One region of the Peribacillus sp. NPDC097198 genome, then DNA from elsewhere that is predicted to be linked to it. Evidence: riboswitches for the same ligand, from Rfam matches in the RefSeq annotation. Region 1 holds a riboswitch; the other holds the start of a gene.
The links. Region 1 has a riboswitch for thiamine pyrophosphate ahead of thiT (energy-coupled thiamine transporter ThiT). Riboswitches for the same ligand answer to the same signal wherever they lie in the genome.
Positions count from the first base shown of each region.

Region 2: linked by a shared signal. The riboswitch ahead of tenA (thiaminase II) and the one ahead of thiT (energy-coupled thiamine transporter ThiT) in region 1 are both predicted to bind thiamine pyrophosphate.

Region 1 covers NZ_JBIWDO010000002.1:194,444-200,972, forward strand. The annotation lists gene ACIQXQ_RS03960 (histidine kinase N-terminal domain-containing protein) at 1-142, opposite strand, end outside; gene ACIQXQ_RS03965 (cation diffusion facilitator family transporter) at 366-1,253, opposite strand; TPP riboswitch at 1,504-1,606, shown strand; gene thiT (energy-coupled thiamine transporter ThiT) at 1,705-2,286, shown strand; gene ACIQXQ_RS03975 (universal stress protein) at 2,339-2,863, opposite strand; gene ACIQXQ_RS03980 (transglycosylase domain-containing protein) at 3,154-5,130, shown strand; gene ACIQXQ_RS03985 (hypothetical protein) at 5,309-5,614, opposite strand; gene iadA (beta-aspartyl-peptidase) at 5,791-6,529, shown strand, end outside.
Region 2 covers NZ_JBIWDO010000002.1:464,260-470,788, reverse strand. The annotation lists gene ACIQXQ_RS05380 (ABC transporter ATP-binding protein) at 1-1,470, shown strand, start outside; gene ACIQXQ_RS05375 (DUF459 domain-containing protein) at 1,546-2,244, opposite strand; gene ACIQXQ_RS05370 (GNAT family N-acetyltransferase) at 2,402-2,911, shown strand; gene ACIQXQ_RS05365 (aspartyl-phosphate phosphatase Spo0E family protein) at 2,964-3,140, opposite strand; gene ACIQXQ_RS05360 (Fur-regulated basic protein FbpA) at 3,367-3,630, opposite strand; SAM riboswitch class I at 3,729-3,832, opposite strand; TPP riboswitch at 4,137-4,242, shown strand; TPP riboswitch at 4,311-4,403, shown strand; gene tenA (thiaminase II) at 4,509-5,198, shown strand; gene thiW (energy coupling factor transporter S component ThiW) at 5,199-5,732, shown strand; gene thiD (bifunctional hydroxymethylpyrimidine kinase/phosphomethylpyrimidine kinase) at 5,701-6,507, shown strand; gene thiM (hydroxyethylthiazole kinase) at 6,504-6,529, shown strand, end outside.

The DNA.
Region 1 (6,529 bases):
AATTTAGAATTTTTTCTATTTCTTCTTCAAAATATTCTATATAGCCATCTGATAAATGCTTTAATCGCTCTTTCCATTCGGTAAGGATAGTAGTTTTATGAGAAGATAGGAAGTGAAGAGTCATTTCTCGATTCAATACCATTTTGCCCTCCATGTGTAGGAAAATGAATTTATCTTACTTAATTATGAATGAATTAGAATATAATTCCAAAATGCAATATATGGTTTTAATAATAACAGATTAAAAGCGTTCTTTAAATACTCATTCATGCGGTAAATGATCGGTAAAAGGGGAAAGGCTTTGTTTATATTAGGTAAACATTGTATTAATAGGGGGTTTACACATATAAAAAAGGCACCGTTCATTATTGACGGGTACCTTTTTTTTGAAATGTATAGGGTTCGATATGGACAATGACATGTTTGATGTCATGTTCCTTTAATAAGTTTTCTTCAACTTTCACTGTAATGTCATGACTTTGGATGACGGTCAAGAGCGGATTGACATGCACGGTAGTTTCAACCAGAATTTCATTCCCATGCATCCGTGCTTTAATTTCACTCATGTCTTTCACCCCATCCGTCAACAGGATGGTTTGACCTATTTGTTGGAGATGCTGTTCATCGAAACCGTCGGTCAAGGAAAGTGAAGCGTCGTGGAAAATATCCCAAGCCGTTTTGCAGATCATCAGGCCTACCACTAAAGCGGCAACCGCATCCAACCAGTCTATGCCGATTGTGGTACCGATAATACCTACGAAAGCACCGATACTGACCAGAGCATCAGAACGGTTGTCCTGTGCGACAGCATGGATGGAGGCGCTGTTTATTTTTTTGCTTAAAGCCAAGTTATAACGATAAACCCCGTACATGAAGATGGCGGAGAATAAAGCGACATAAGCTGTGAACATATTCGGTACAACTGTCGCGTCCTGCGAAAAGAATGATTCGATGGCGCTGTATATGACCTGTAATCCGACGGTGATCATAATGAAGGCGGCAACCAAAGACGCTACGGTTTCAGCTCTCAGATGACCGTATGAATGATTTTTATCCGGTGGTCGCTTTGATATTTTTAAACCTATTAATACAGCGACAGAGGCAATGATATCGGTCGTGTTGTTTAAACCATCTGCCCAAAGTCCTTTCGAGTCTCCAAAGTAACCAAACGTTAATTTGAGGGCCGACAAGAATATGTATGCGGCTATACTGATATAGGCGCCCTTTTCTGCAGAAATTGAATGTTTATCCATGTCTTTTCCCCCTCGTGCAAAATAACCTTTATAAAGATATCAAATTGAACCCTAGTGAGTCTATAGAAAAATTGTCGTCTTTATCCATCTAACTTGGCATATGGCATGTGTATTGAGGACGTGTAAAGAAGTTGGCTGGATGAAAAAATATAACCAGTAATAGGGAAAAATACTCGTGGATATAATCGTGTTATTTACTTGTCAATTAGAGAAACTAGTAGTATATTCTAACCGAGGAACAAAAATTAAATACTTCCACAAGGGGAGCCAAGATGGCTGAGAGTGAACGGTTGAGTTCAGACCCTATGAACCTGTTAGTTAGTACTAGCGTAGGGATGTGGTTTTGGATAGCAATACTGGGCATCCATTACCGCCCTGGTGTTGCTTTTTTGCATGCCAAAAAAGCGACACGGGACTCATGGGCACTTTTGCACGTGGAGAAGGGTGAGAGATGATGAAACATAAAACATTATTCATGACAGAGGTCGCGATTTTTTCTGCATTGGCATTACTGCTGGATATAGTCTCCGGTTTTGTTTTTGCAAGGATATGGCCACAGGGGGGATCGATTTCCATTGCCATGGTGCCGATATTCTTAATGGCCTATCGTTGGGGAATCAAGGGCGGAATGGCCACCGGTTTACTATTGGGGCTTTTGCAGATTGCCACTGGTTTGGCATTTCTGGCAACGCCGCTTCAAGGATTTATCGAATATTTTCTTGCTTTTACCGCCGTGGGATTATCCGGGTTGTTCATGAATAAATTTGTGAATAACCGTAAAGGGGGAAAACGGTTAAGAGGGGATATATATGCGGTTTGTGGCATGTTTGTGGGGAGCTTCCTGAGGTTTCTTTGCCATTTTACAGCAGGTATCGTTTTCTTTGGGGAATATGCGCCAAACGGGCAACCAGTCGTCCTCTATTCCTTGATTTACAATGGGACATATATGCTGTTTAGTTTTATTTTATCAGCAATCGTGGTAATGGTGCTTTATTCGGCTGCTTCGAATGTCTTGTTGAAGAAAGTCATCTAAGGACAGACCTATAAAAAGGGCCGGCTCAATTATGAGCCGGCCCTTTTCTCCATTATTTTGCAATAAATACCGAGCAAGGTGCCTGCTTGGCTATGGAACTGCTGGTGCTTCCGAGGAAGAACTTTTCCAGGCCGCTTTTTGCACTGTTGCCGACGATGATTAAATCGGCATTCGCCCGCTTTGCATAGTCACATATGCTATCGGTGGCATTTCCCTCTAAAATCTCGATATTTCCATTAACCTGGCATTCACTGAGCAATCTCATCATATTGCTTTCAGCCATCCTCACATTGTTTTCATGAACGGTGGGAGTATCGTTCATGTGCATTTGACTTTGTTGTTCTACTTCTGTTACGGGATGCGTTTGTGAAGGGTCGACATAAAATCCTGCTGCCGGTACGAACCCAGGAGCGGATGCACTCTCGATGATGCGGCTTTCACCTTTTGGATTCAGAACTTGAACAATGGTCAATTCAGCTTCCGGAAAGGCCTTTTTTAATGAAGCTCCATATTCCACTGCGCGGTTGCTCTCTTCATTTCCATCATAAGCGGCGACGATACGTTTTAATTGTTTCATCTAAGATCATCTCTCCCCATAATTTGTCATTATAGGTTATATACCCGTTTTTATTGGTTTCATGCCTTTTTCAGGTGTATATTGATTTATAAATGTGGGTAAAGGGTATGGAAAAAGAAAAGACTAGGCATGAAAGGGAGAAATATTGTAGGCACTTTGTATGGAAAAGGATAAGGGGAAAAATGTTGTGGAATTTGTTTTCCCTTTTAGCCATTGCAAGAGTTTTCTTTCATAAAAAGGGCAAAATATTTTTAATGGAGCATGTCGCATCTGGGAAAATGGGGGTACAAATGAGAGCGTTATTGAAAATAGGTCTTATAATTATATCAATCATTGTCGTAGTGGGAGCCGGTTTGTTCATATATTTTAAACAAACTGTGGATATAAGCAATCTCCAGGATCAACTTCAGCAACCGACCAAGATTTATGACGAGGATGGGAACTTAGCCAGTACCGTCACGGCTAATAAATCGGAAGGCGTCGCGATAGAGGAGATCCCGGAACATCTCATTCAAGCGGTCGTATCCATTGAGGATCACCGTTTTTATGAACATCATGGCATAGATTATCAAGCGATCATGCGTGCGATGGTGAAAAATGTCAAGGCGAAAAGCGTTGTTGAAGGCGGGAGCACACTTACCCAACAACTTGTAAAAATCACCATGCTTGAATCAGATCGGACCTTGAAAAGAAAGATAGAAGAGTTTTTCATCGCTCAAGAATTGGAACGTACGTATACAAAGGATGAAATTTTGGAAATGTATGTGAATCAAGTTTATTTTGGACATGGAGCATGGGGACTCAAAAAGGCAGCGAACATATATTTTTCAAAAGATGTTTCTGAGTTAACCGTCGCCGAAGGGGCTTTGCTTGCTGGGGTCATTAACTTGCCTTCCAAGCTCGATCCGTACAAAAATCCAGAAGGGGCGGTTAAACGACGGGATTTGGTACTGTCTAGAATGACCGAACACGGATATTTGACCGAAGAGGAAGCGGCTTCTGCCAAAAAGGATGAAGTATCGCTGCAGTTAGGTGAAGATACAGATCCTTTAAAAGGGAAGTATCCTTATTATATAGACCATGTCCTATCTGAAGCCTCCACCATGTATGGATTGGAGCTCCAGCAATTACTCACTAGGGGCTATAAAATATATACCACGTTAGATCAATCGATGCAGCAGGCAGCCGAATCAGTCTATAGCCAGGATGCCAATTTCCCTTCTGGGACAAGCAATGACATATTGGTGCAAAGTGGAACTGTCCTTCTTCATCCTAAAACAGGCGGCATTAAGGCCCTTGTTGGGGGGAGGGGCGAGCATCAATTCATGGGATATAATCGGGCGACGCAACTGAAAAGATCTCCTGGTTCGTCGATTAAACCGCTCGCTGTCTATACACCGGCAATTGAAGAAGGATATGAACTGACCGACTCTTTAAAAGATGAGAAGATGAAGTTCGGGAATTATGAACCATCGAATTTGAGCGGCACTTATAAAGGGGAGGTCCCAATGTATGAAGCCGTGATGAATTCCTTGAATGTGCCAACCGTTTGGCTCCTGAATGAAATTGGAATCGACAAGGGGCTGGATGCGCTCAAACGGTTTGGGATTCCTTATGACAAAAAAAATGACCGAAATCTATCGATAGCCTTAGGCGGGATGGATAAAGGGGTGTCCCCACTCCAAATGGCAGGAGCTTATGCGGCGTTTGCAAATGAAGGAAAGCGAAACGAAGCGCATGCCATTATAAAAATAGAAGACACGGATGGGAAAGAAATAGCAGCCTGGAAGGAAAAGAAGACAAAGGTGGCTTCGAAGGATGTCGTCGATAAGATGAATGCGATGCTTCTTGGGACAGTTAACTATGGAACGGCTAAAAATGCCGCGGTCTCTGGCTATGAAATCGCAGGAAAGACAGGATCCACACAGGTCCCGATCGAAGGCATATCAGGTGTGAAGGATCAATGGTTCGTGGGATACACCCCTTCTTTAGTAGGAGCTGTATGGGCTGGCTACGATAAAACGGATAAAGAACATTATTTAACCACTAACAGCAGCCAAGGAAGTACACTCATCTTTCAAAAAATCATGGCTCAGGCCTTACAGAACGAAACGGCTGAATCATTTCATGCAGAAGACATCGGACCATTGATAGCAGAACAGCAGAAAAAGGAAGAAGAAGCGGAAAGGAAGCAATATTGGATTGATAAGGGAAATGAAATCAAGGAGGGGCTTGGTAAGTGGAAAACATGGGATTTTCCTTGGTGATGATTGGGATATATCCATATTCCCAATAAACGAAAAAAAGCTGTCATGATTGACAGCTTTTTTCCCTCATTAAAAGATGAAATTTACAACTAAACCGATTACGACGATAGCCCCGATAATCATTAAAATGGTTCTCATATCTATACACCTCATTTATATGTAATTTTTTTATCGTATATTAAATCCCAACTGTTTGGTTGGAGTGAAATCCTAATTTTTCATCATTTTCTTTACAAATGGCCTGAACCTTTTCCAGCATTGCATGTACATTTTGTCCTTCTAGGATCACTTTCATATCCACACACTCTTGTAGGATGAGAACGAATGATACAAATGTAGAAAGTTTTGTGGCATCGACCATTTTATGATTGCAGATAAAGTAGATGTTTCCTTTGAATTCTTTTGTCACTTGATATAAGTTCATGATTTGACGCATGGATAATCGTGTATTTGTTTTAATATCAGCAGAAATTACTTTGTTCATGGTTGTTTACTCCTTTAATTTTTATATAATTAAATGTTTGTGCCGTAATACTTATAAGATAGAAAAACTAAGTTAAGTTCTTTTGAATTCATGTAATTGGGTTATGGTGTATATTTACCCGCGTATATTGTTTTGAAACCTATTAGAATTTTTAAACTTGGAGGGAGTTTGGCCCTATGCTGACACTGATAAAGAATGGTGAGGTTTATACGCCGGAATACATAGGTAAGAAAGACATTTTGTTGGTTGGAAAACAGATTGGCTTCATCGAGGATAATATCGACGTCCCTGCCAATTTCGTTGAAATGCAAGTGATTGACGCGAACGGTCGAATCATTGTACCAGGTTTTATCGATGCCCATGTTCATATCATCGGGGGTGGCGGTGAAGGGGGATTCAAAACAAGAACGCCCGAAATTCAGTTGACCGACGCGACGCTAGCCGGTATCACGACATTAGTCGGGGTCATTGGAACGGATGGAACGACAAGGACGATGCCGGACTTGCTTGCTAAAGCGAGGGCCCTAGAAGAAGAAGGAATTAGTTGCTTCGTTCAAACAGGTTCGTACCAAGTGCCGGTTAAGACCCTAATGGACAAGATTGAAGATGATCTAATCTTAGTGGATAAAATCATTGGAGTTGGTGAAATTGCCATTGCCGATCACCGTTCTTCACAGCCAACCGTGGCAGAGCTTGCGAAACTTGCGTCGCAGGCCAGGAATGGAGGACTTTTGTCCGGGAAAGCCGGTATCGTTAATATACATGTCGGGGATAGCCTGGATCATGTACAGGTAATCGAGGAAGTCGTCGGGACGACGGAAATACCGATTACCCAGTTCTACCCTACACATATGAACCGGAACCCGCATTTGTTTGAGGCCGGGATACAGTTTGCCAAAAAAGGCGGGTACATCG
Region 2 (6,529 bases), 270 kb from region 1:
CGAAATGAAATGTATGACCATATTCAAAAATTGGATATGAAATTTTTTGATAAAAATAGAACGGGTGACTTAATGTCCCGGCTCACGAATGATGTGAACCTGCTTCAACAACTCATCTCATCAAGCATGCTACAAGTTATTACAGATACGGTCACCTTCTTTGCCATCGCAATCTATATGCTGTTCATCAATTGGAAACTGACCGTGGTCCTTCTCATTACCTTTCCGTTCATGTTCTATCTGACACGTGTATTTGGTAAACGAATCCGCCTCTCATTCAGAAGCGTGCAAAGTTCGGCCGGCGATGTCAGCAATCAGCTGCAGGATTCCCTTTCCGGCATACGGCTCATCCAATCCTTCACTAATGAAGAATTTGAATCAAAACGATTCGCGGACCGAAATCATGAGAATACGGTAGCAAACATCAAATCAGTTCGACTGAGGTCCATGTTTGGCCCGCTCATAGATTTAATGAATAATTTAGGTCTGATTGCCGTGATTGTATTTGGTGCCTGGCAAGTGATGCAGGGAGAATTTACGATTGGATTAATCGTGGCATTCCTGGCTTATCTCAGGCTTCTGCAAAGTCCAATCCGTAATTTCAGCCGTGTAATCAGTATCGTGCAACAATCGGCTGCAGCTTTTGAACGGATCACCGAAATAATGGAGACACAACCTGGAATCCAGGACAAAAAGACAGCAATTAATGTTCCCAAAATCACGAAACAAATCGAATTTCAAGGAATTGATTTCGCTTATGTCGAGGGGGTACCAGTACTCCGAAATCTTAACCTGATGATAAAAGCAGGACAGGTAACCGCTCTTGTCGGCTCATCCGGGGCAGGGAAATCAACGATTACCAGCCTTTTAATTCGTTTCTATGACCCCCAACAAGGGACAATAAAAATGGATGGCCATGATATTCGTGATCTCACCCTCAAATCTTTACGGAGCCAAATGGGGGTTGTTTCGCAAGACATCATTTTGTTTACCGGGACCATCCGCGATAATATAACCTATGGTAAACTCGACGCAACGGACGAGGAAATTATCGAAGTGGCTAAGGCGGCATATGCTCATGATTTCATCAAGACGTTCCCAAAAGGATATGACTCACAAATCGGAGAACGTGGGGTCAAACTTTCTGGTGGCCAAAAGCAACGGATTGCCATCGCCAGGGCCCTTTTGAAGAATCCCCAAATCATCATTCTCGATGAGGCGACGGCATCGCTCGATACGGAATCCGAACATCTGATTCAGGAAGCGTTATCCAACCTATTAGAGAACCGGACTTCAATCGTCATTGCCCATCGGTTATCAACCGTTCAAAAGGCAGATCAAATTGTCGTTCTTGAAAAAGGGGTAATTCAAGAAAATGGAACGCACGAACAACTGCTACTAAATAATGGTCGCTATCGGCAGCTCCATGACTTACAGTTTCCACAGGCGGAGGCACCATCAGAAACATAACCAACCAGAAATCCGCCCCCGATAAATAAACCTAAAAGGGCATGGAAATCAAGTTTCCATGCCCTTTTATCGTTCTTATTTAAAATCATATTTATCTAAGATTCGATTGGTTATAAGCTGATAGCCTTCTTCATTTGGATGAATTTCATCACTGAAGTATGCTTTTTTATCTTTGTTTTCGAATAAATCGTTTGTAGGGATATACTTTAGTCTACTATCCTTGTCCACCATCTTTTGAATCGAATGATTATAATCACTAATATGGTTTTCTAATTTCAAGTCGTCTTTATTGGGGTTATATAACCCTATCACCAAGATATCAGCTTTATTATTTTTCTTTAGAAGCTCAGAAAGAATTTTATCTAAATGTTGTACATACTCTTTCTTTTCATCATTTATCTTTTGATCATTGATTTTTTTTAAGTTTCCACCATTACTGTTAATTAAATCATTGATTCCGATATAGACGATAAATGTGTCAGCCTTATCCAATTTTGTGTTAATCTCAAGATCTTCGAGCTGTTTAATGACACCGTCCGTTTCCTGACCTCTAATACCATAATTCCAGAATTGGACTTTTTCTGAATCGGAATCATTCGTTTTATGTTTCAAGTCATCAATATATCCTTCCCCTTCTTTATCGCCCTTTCCATAAGTCAAAGAATCTCCAAATGCCATGACTCTTTGATCGTTTTTCGCATCTACTGCCTGAAACGCATAGGCAACTAAACAAATAACAAGTACAATAAAAAATAAGCCAACGATTTTCTTCATTTGTTTTGCTTCTCCTTTTGTATTCACTAGGAAGTATTTTATTTTTAAATACCCAAAAAGAGGACAAGCCTAACATTTGAATAACTTAATAAAAATTAAATTGCATGATGCACCTGTACTGGTGATTGGAATGCCATAATAAATGGATTGGAGCTTAATGATGAAGGAGTTTACAGAATTCAGGGAAGCAGTATTTGAGGATTTGCCTAAAATTATCGAAATTTACAATTCTACAGTACCTTCGAGGATGGTCACTGCGGATACAGAACCAGTTACAGTAGAATCACGGCTCAAATGGTTTGAGGAACATCATATTCTCAAACGGCCATTATATATGATCATACATGATGGAAAAACAGCTGGATGGATGAGTTTTCAATCTTTTTATGGTAGACCCGCATATGATTTTACCGCTGAAATTAGCATCTATATAGATGAGGAGTTCCGTGGGAAAGGAATTGGACAACTTTCAATCCAAAAGGCTATAGAGGCGAGTCCGAAGATAGGGATTAAGACACTTCTTGGATTTATTTTCGCACACAATGTACCAAGTATTAAGCTTTTTTCAAAATTCGGTTTTGAAAAATGGGCGCATTTACCGAAAATAGCAGAACTCGATGGAGTGGAACGCGATTTGGTCATTCTTGGTAAACGTGTCACTACATGACTTCCATTGCAAAAGGCGATTGCCTGGATTTGAATGGTCTGGGATGTACTGATTATTCGCGACAAACTCCCAGGAATTTTATATGTGTGACCGCATTCAATAAAGAATCCAACTCTTGACTTGCTTGAATGGTCATCCTGCTTGTCAAACCATAATTTTTTGCTAACATAATCATTTCTTTTCGTTTTTCTTCAATTTTTTCAACTGTTGTTATATGAGGAGGCTTCAATATAATCACTTCCTATTTTTCAATTATTTTACATTTTTATCATAACCAAAGCACTAGGCGAAATCAATCATTTTACATGTTTTAAATATGTTATTTCACTAGTGAAATGTGACAAAATACCCATTATATTTTTATATTTTGTACTTTTTATGTCAGTTCAAAGAGAAAAAGCATTCGCTTTTACACAGCAAATGCTTTTTCTCTTTGATTGTTCACTATAGGTTAACTAAGTCATGCACTCTGGAGGTGACTCATTACCTGATCTATCTATAACGATCTTATATTCATCTTCAAGAGCTTTTAATGGAGCATCATAGAGATGCTTTTCATCAGAGGTTTTGTATACACCATTTGATAATAGTTCTTCTATCAACAATGCTCTCCTCTGTTCTTTTTTCTCGAAAAACTCTGCCATATGAATGGCCCCTTTCCTTTTATTCATATTTTCCACATATAATGCCCCTAATCTTATAGGCTTTGCTAAAGCCAAAATATATATACCTGTTGTATGGGATTCTTAAACCCTATTTGACAAAAATAAAAACCCCTTCTAATCCAAGAAGAGGTCGACAGAGGTCCGTTCGTCTCTTCTTATCTTCCAAGCGATTGCTTGTTGGAAGAAGCACAGTTCCCCGATGGGTCTGTTGCCGAGGTTTCATAGGGCCAAGTCCCTCCACCTCTCTGGATAAGAATACAGAATATAAATGATTTTGACATGATTTTATCCCACTTGCAAGGATAAGTCAATTACATTCAAATAATTTTTAATTTTTATATTATTTTTCCGTGTGCCCTTTTAGCACAAGGTAAGACCATATCCCTATTTTGCTAATAACTATATTTCCCTCCAATTGACCGTGGGTTAGGTATGCTCCATTTACCATTGGGGATTTTATCCTACTACCCCTTTCACGCCACAAAATACTCATAAAATTCTATTGGATTCAAAGGTTGCATTTTCCTTTTTATCTGATATGATGACAATAATCACATACGAAATACCACTAGGGGAGTCTTCTATAAGACTGAGATGGAATGATGTTCCGGACCCTTTGAACCTGATCCGGGTGATGCCGGCGGAGGAAAGTGGATGATATCGTCGTCGTATATTTGACTTCATCCATCTGCCCCGTTCCGTTTTCAGGAACGGGGTTTTCGTTTAATTGAATAATAAACTGCTAGGGGAGCCATTAATAGGCTGAGAATCAAACCCTTTGTACCTGATCTGGTCATACCAGCGGAGGAAAGCAGGTTGAAAAAGGGATTCGTACATTCCTAGAACAGCCGCTTTCTATATGAAAGCGGCTGTTCTTCATTTTTGGACACTCCCCTCCTTTGTATGTGAATGAATTATAAGGGGGAAAAATCATGACGAAAACCCAAATGAAAACTTTCAGTGCTAGACTCCACGAACGTTCAAAAGAAATTTGGAAAAAGAATCATACTCATCCTTTCGTTCAAGCAATTGGAAACGGGACACTATCAGAAAAGAAATTCGCCTATTACTTAAAGCAGGACTATATCTATCTTATGGATTATGCCAAGCTTTTTGCCTTAGGGACCATCAAGGCCACTAACCTTGAGATCATGACCAAATTTGCGAGTATTTTAAATGAGACTCTACAGGTAGAAATGGATTTGCATAGGAGCTACTGCAAGGAGTTCGGAATTAGTTCTGAGGAATTGGAAAATACCGAACCCACTCCGATTACCCTTGCCTATACAGGTTATATGCTCAATGCTGCCCATCATGGAACTTTAGCCGACCTTATTGCCTGCTTACTTCCTTGTGCCTGGGATTACTATGAAATTGGCTCGATATTAAAAGAACAAAATGGTACAGCACTAGAAACAAATCGTTATATCGCTTGGATTCAATCGTATGCATCCCCCGAATTCGCAGATGCGCACAAATGGTTGGCCAAGCTGTTAGACGAACTGACGGAAGATATGCCTGAAAGGGAATTGAAAAGATTAGAGAAACACTTTTTAATGACCTCCCGATATGAATATTTATTTTGGGACATGGTTCACAACGAACAGGTTTGGCCGCTTTGAATGCTAGGTACTGGTAACTTGTTACGGAAAATGACGTTGACTAGCTTGTTCACGGCCATCACTACACTGACTAGCTCATTCGTTTACATCCCTGTTGGTTTTGCGAAGGTGTTTCCTATTCAACATGTAACCAACGTCATGACAGCCGTTATGTTGGGGCCGGGTTTTGCTGTGACACAGGCCTTTTTAGTATCCCTTCTCAGGAACATGACAGGTACAGGTTCCATTTTTGCATTTCCGGGCAGCATGGTTGGTGCCCTGCTGGCGGCCTTCCTCTACCAAAAAACAAGAAGGATGGGACACGCCTGCTTGGGAGAAATAGTGGGGACAGGCATTCTCGGATCCATCGCCTGTTATCCGATCGCGCTTTTATTATTGGGAAAAAAAGCGGCACTTTTTGGTTTTCTGCCAGCTTTTCTTCTTAGTTCTTTAACGGGCGCAATTATAGGCTTTCTTTTATTGAAAGTTCTCTTAAAAAATCATTATATGAAGGGGTTTTTTTATGAAAAGGGCACTAACGATCGCCGGATCTGACTCTGGGGGCGGAGCCGGCATCCAAGCTGATTTAAAAACATTTTCGGCCCATCGGGTTTATGGCATGTCTGTTATCACCGCCGTTACGGCGCAGAATACCTTGGAAGTTCGATCTGTACAGCCCATCGATCTCGCTGTGATTACCGACCAAATTGCGGCCGTTTTTGAAGACATTCGTGTCGACGTAGTAAAAATAGGGATGCTTGGATCAAAGGAGACGGTCGAAACCGTCGCCCATTCACTAAAATTATTTAAACCGGCTATCGTCGTCCTTGATCCTGTCATGATTTCCAAAAGTGGACACCATCTGTTAGATGAGAGGGCCGTTTCGTCGTTAAAAATCGATTTACTTCCACTTGCTACACTTGTCACACCGAATATACCGGAAGCAGAGGTCCTTACCGGATTCCCGATTCGGACGAAGCAGGACTTTTATAAGGCATGTACCGCTATTCTGGAACTGGGTCCGAAGGCTGTTTTACTGAAAGGAGGACATGCAGTAGGAAATCCAAATGACCTCTTTTATGATGGCAAGGAGTTCTCTTGGATCAAGGGTGAACGCATTCATACGAAAAATACGCATGGAACTGGCTGTACCCTTTCCTCTGCCATTGCATCTAATCTTGCTAATGGACTTCCTTTAGCGACGTCCATTGAACAAGCGAAAATCTATATTTCAGAAGCGATACGAAATAGCTTAGAACTCGGTAAGGGACACGGACCCGTTCACCATTTCCATCAATTTTATAAAAAGGAACGGAGTGATTTCACATGAATACATCCGTTGCAGACTTATT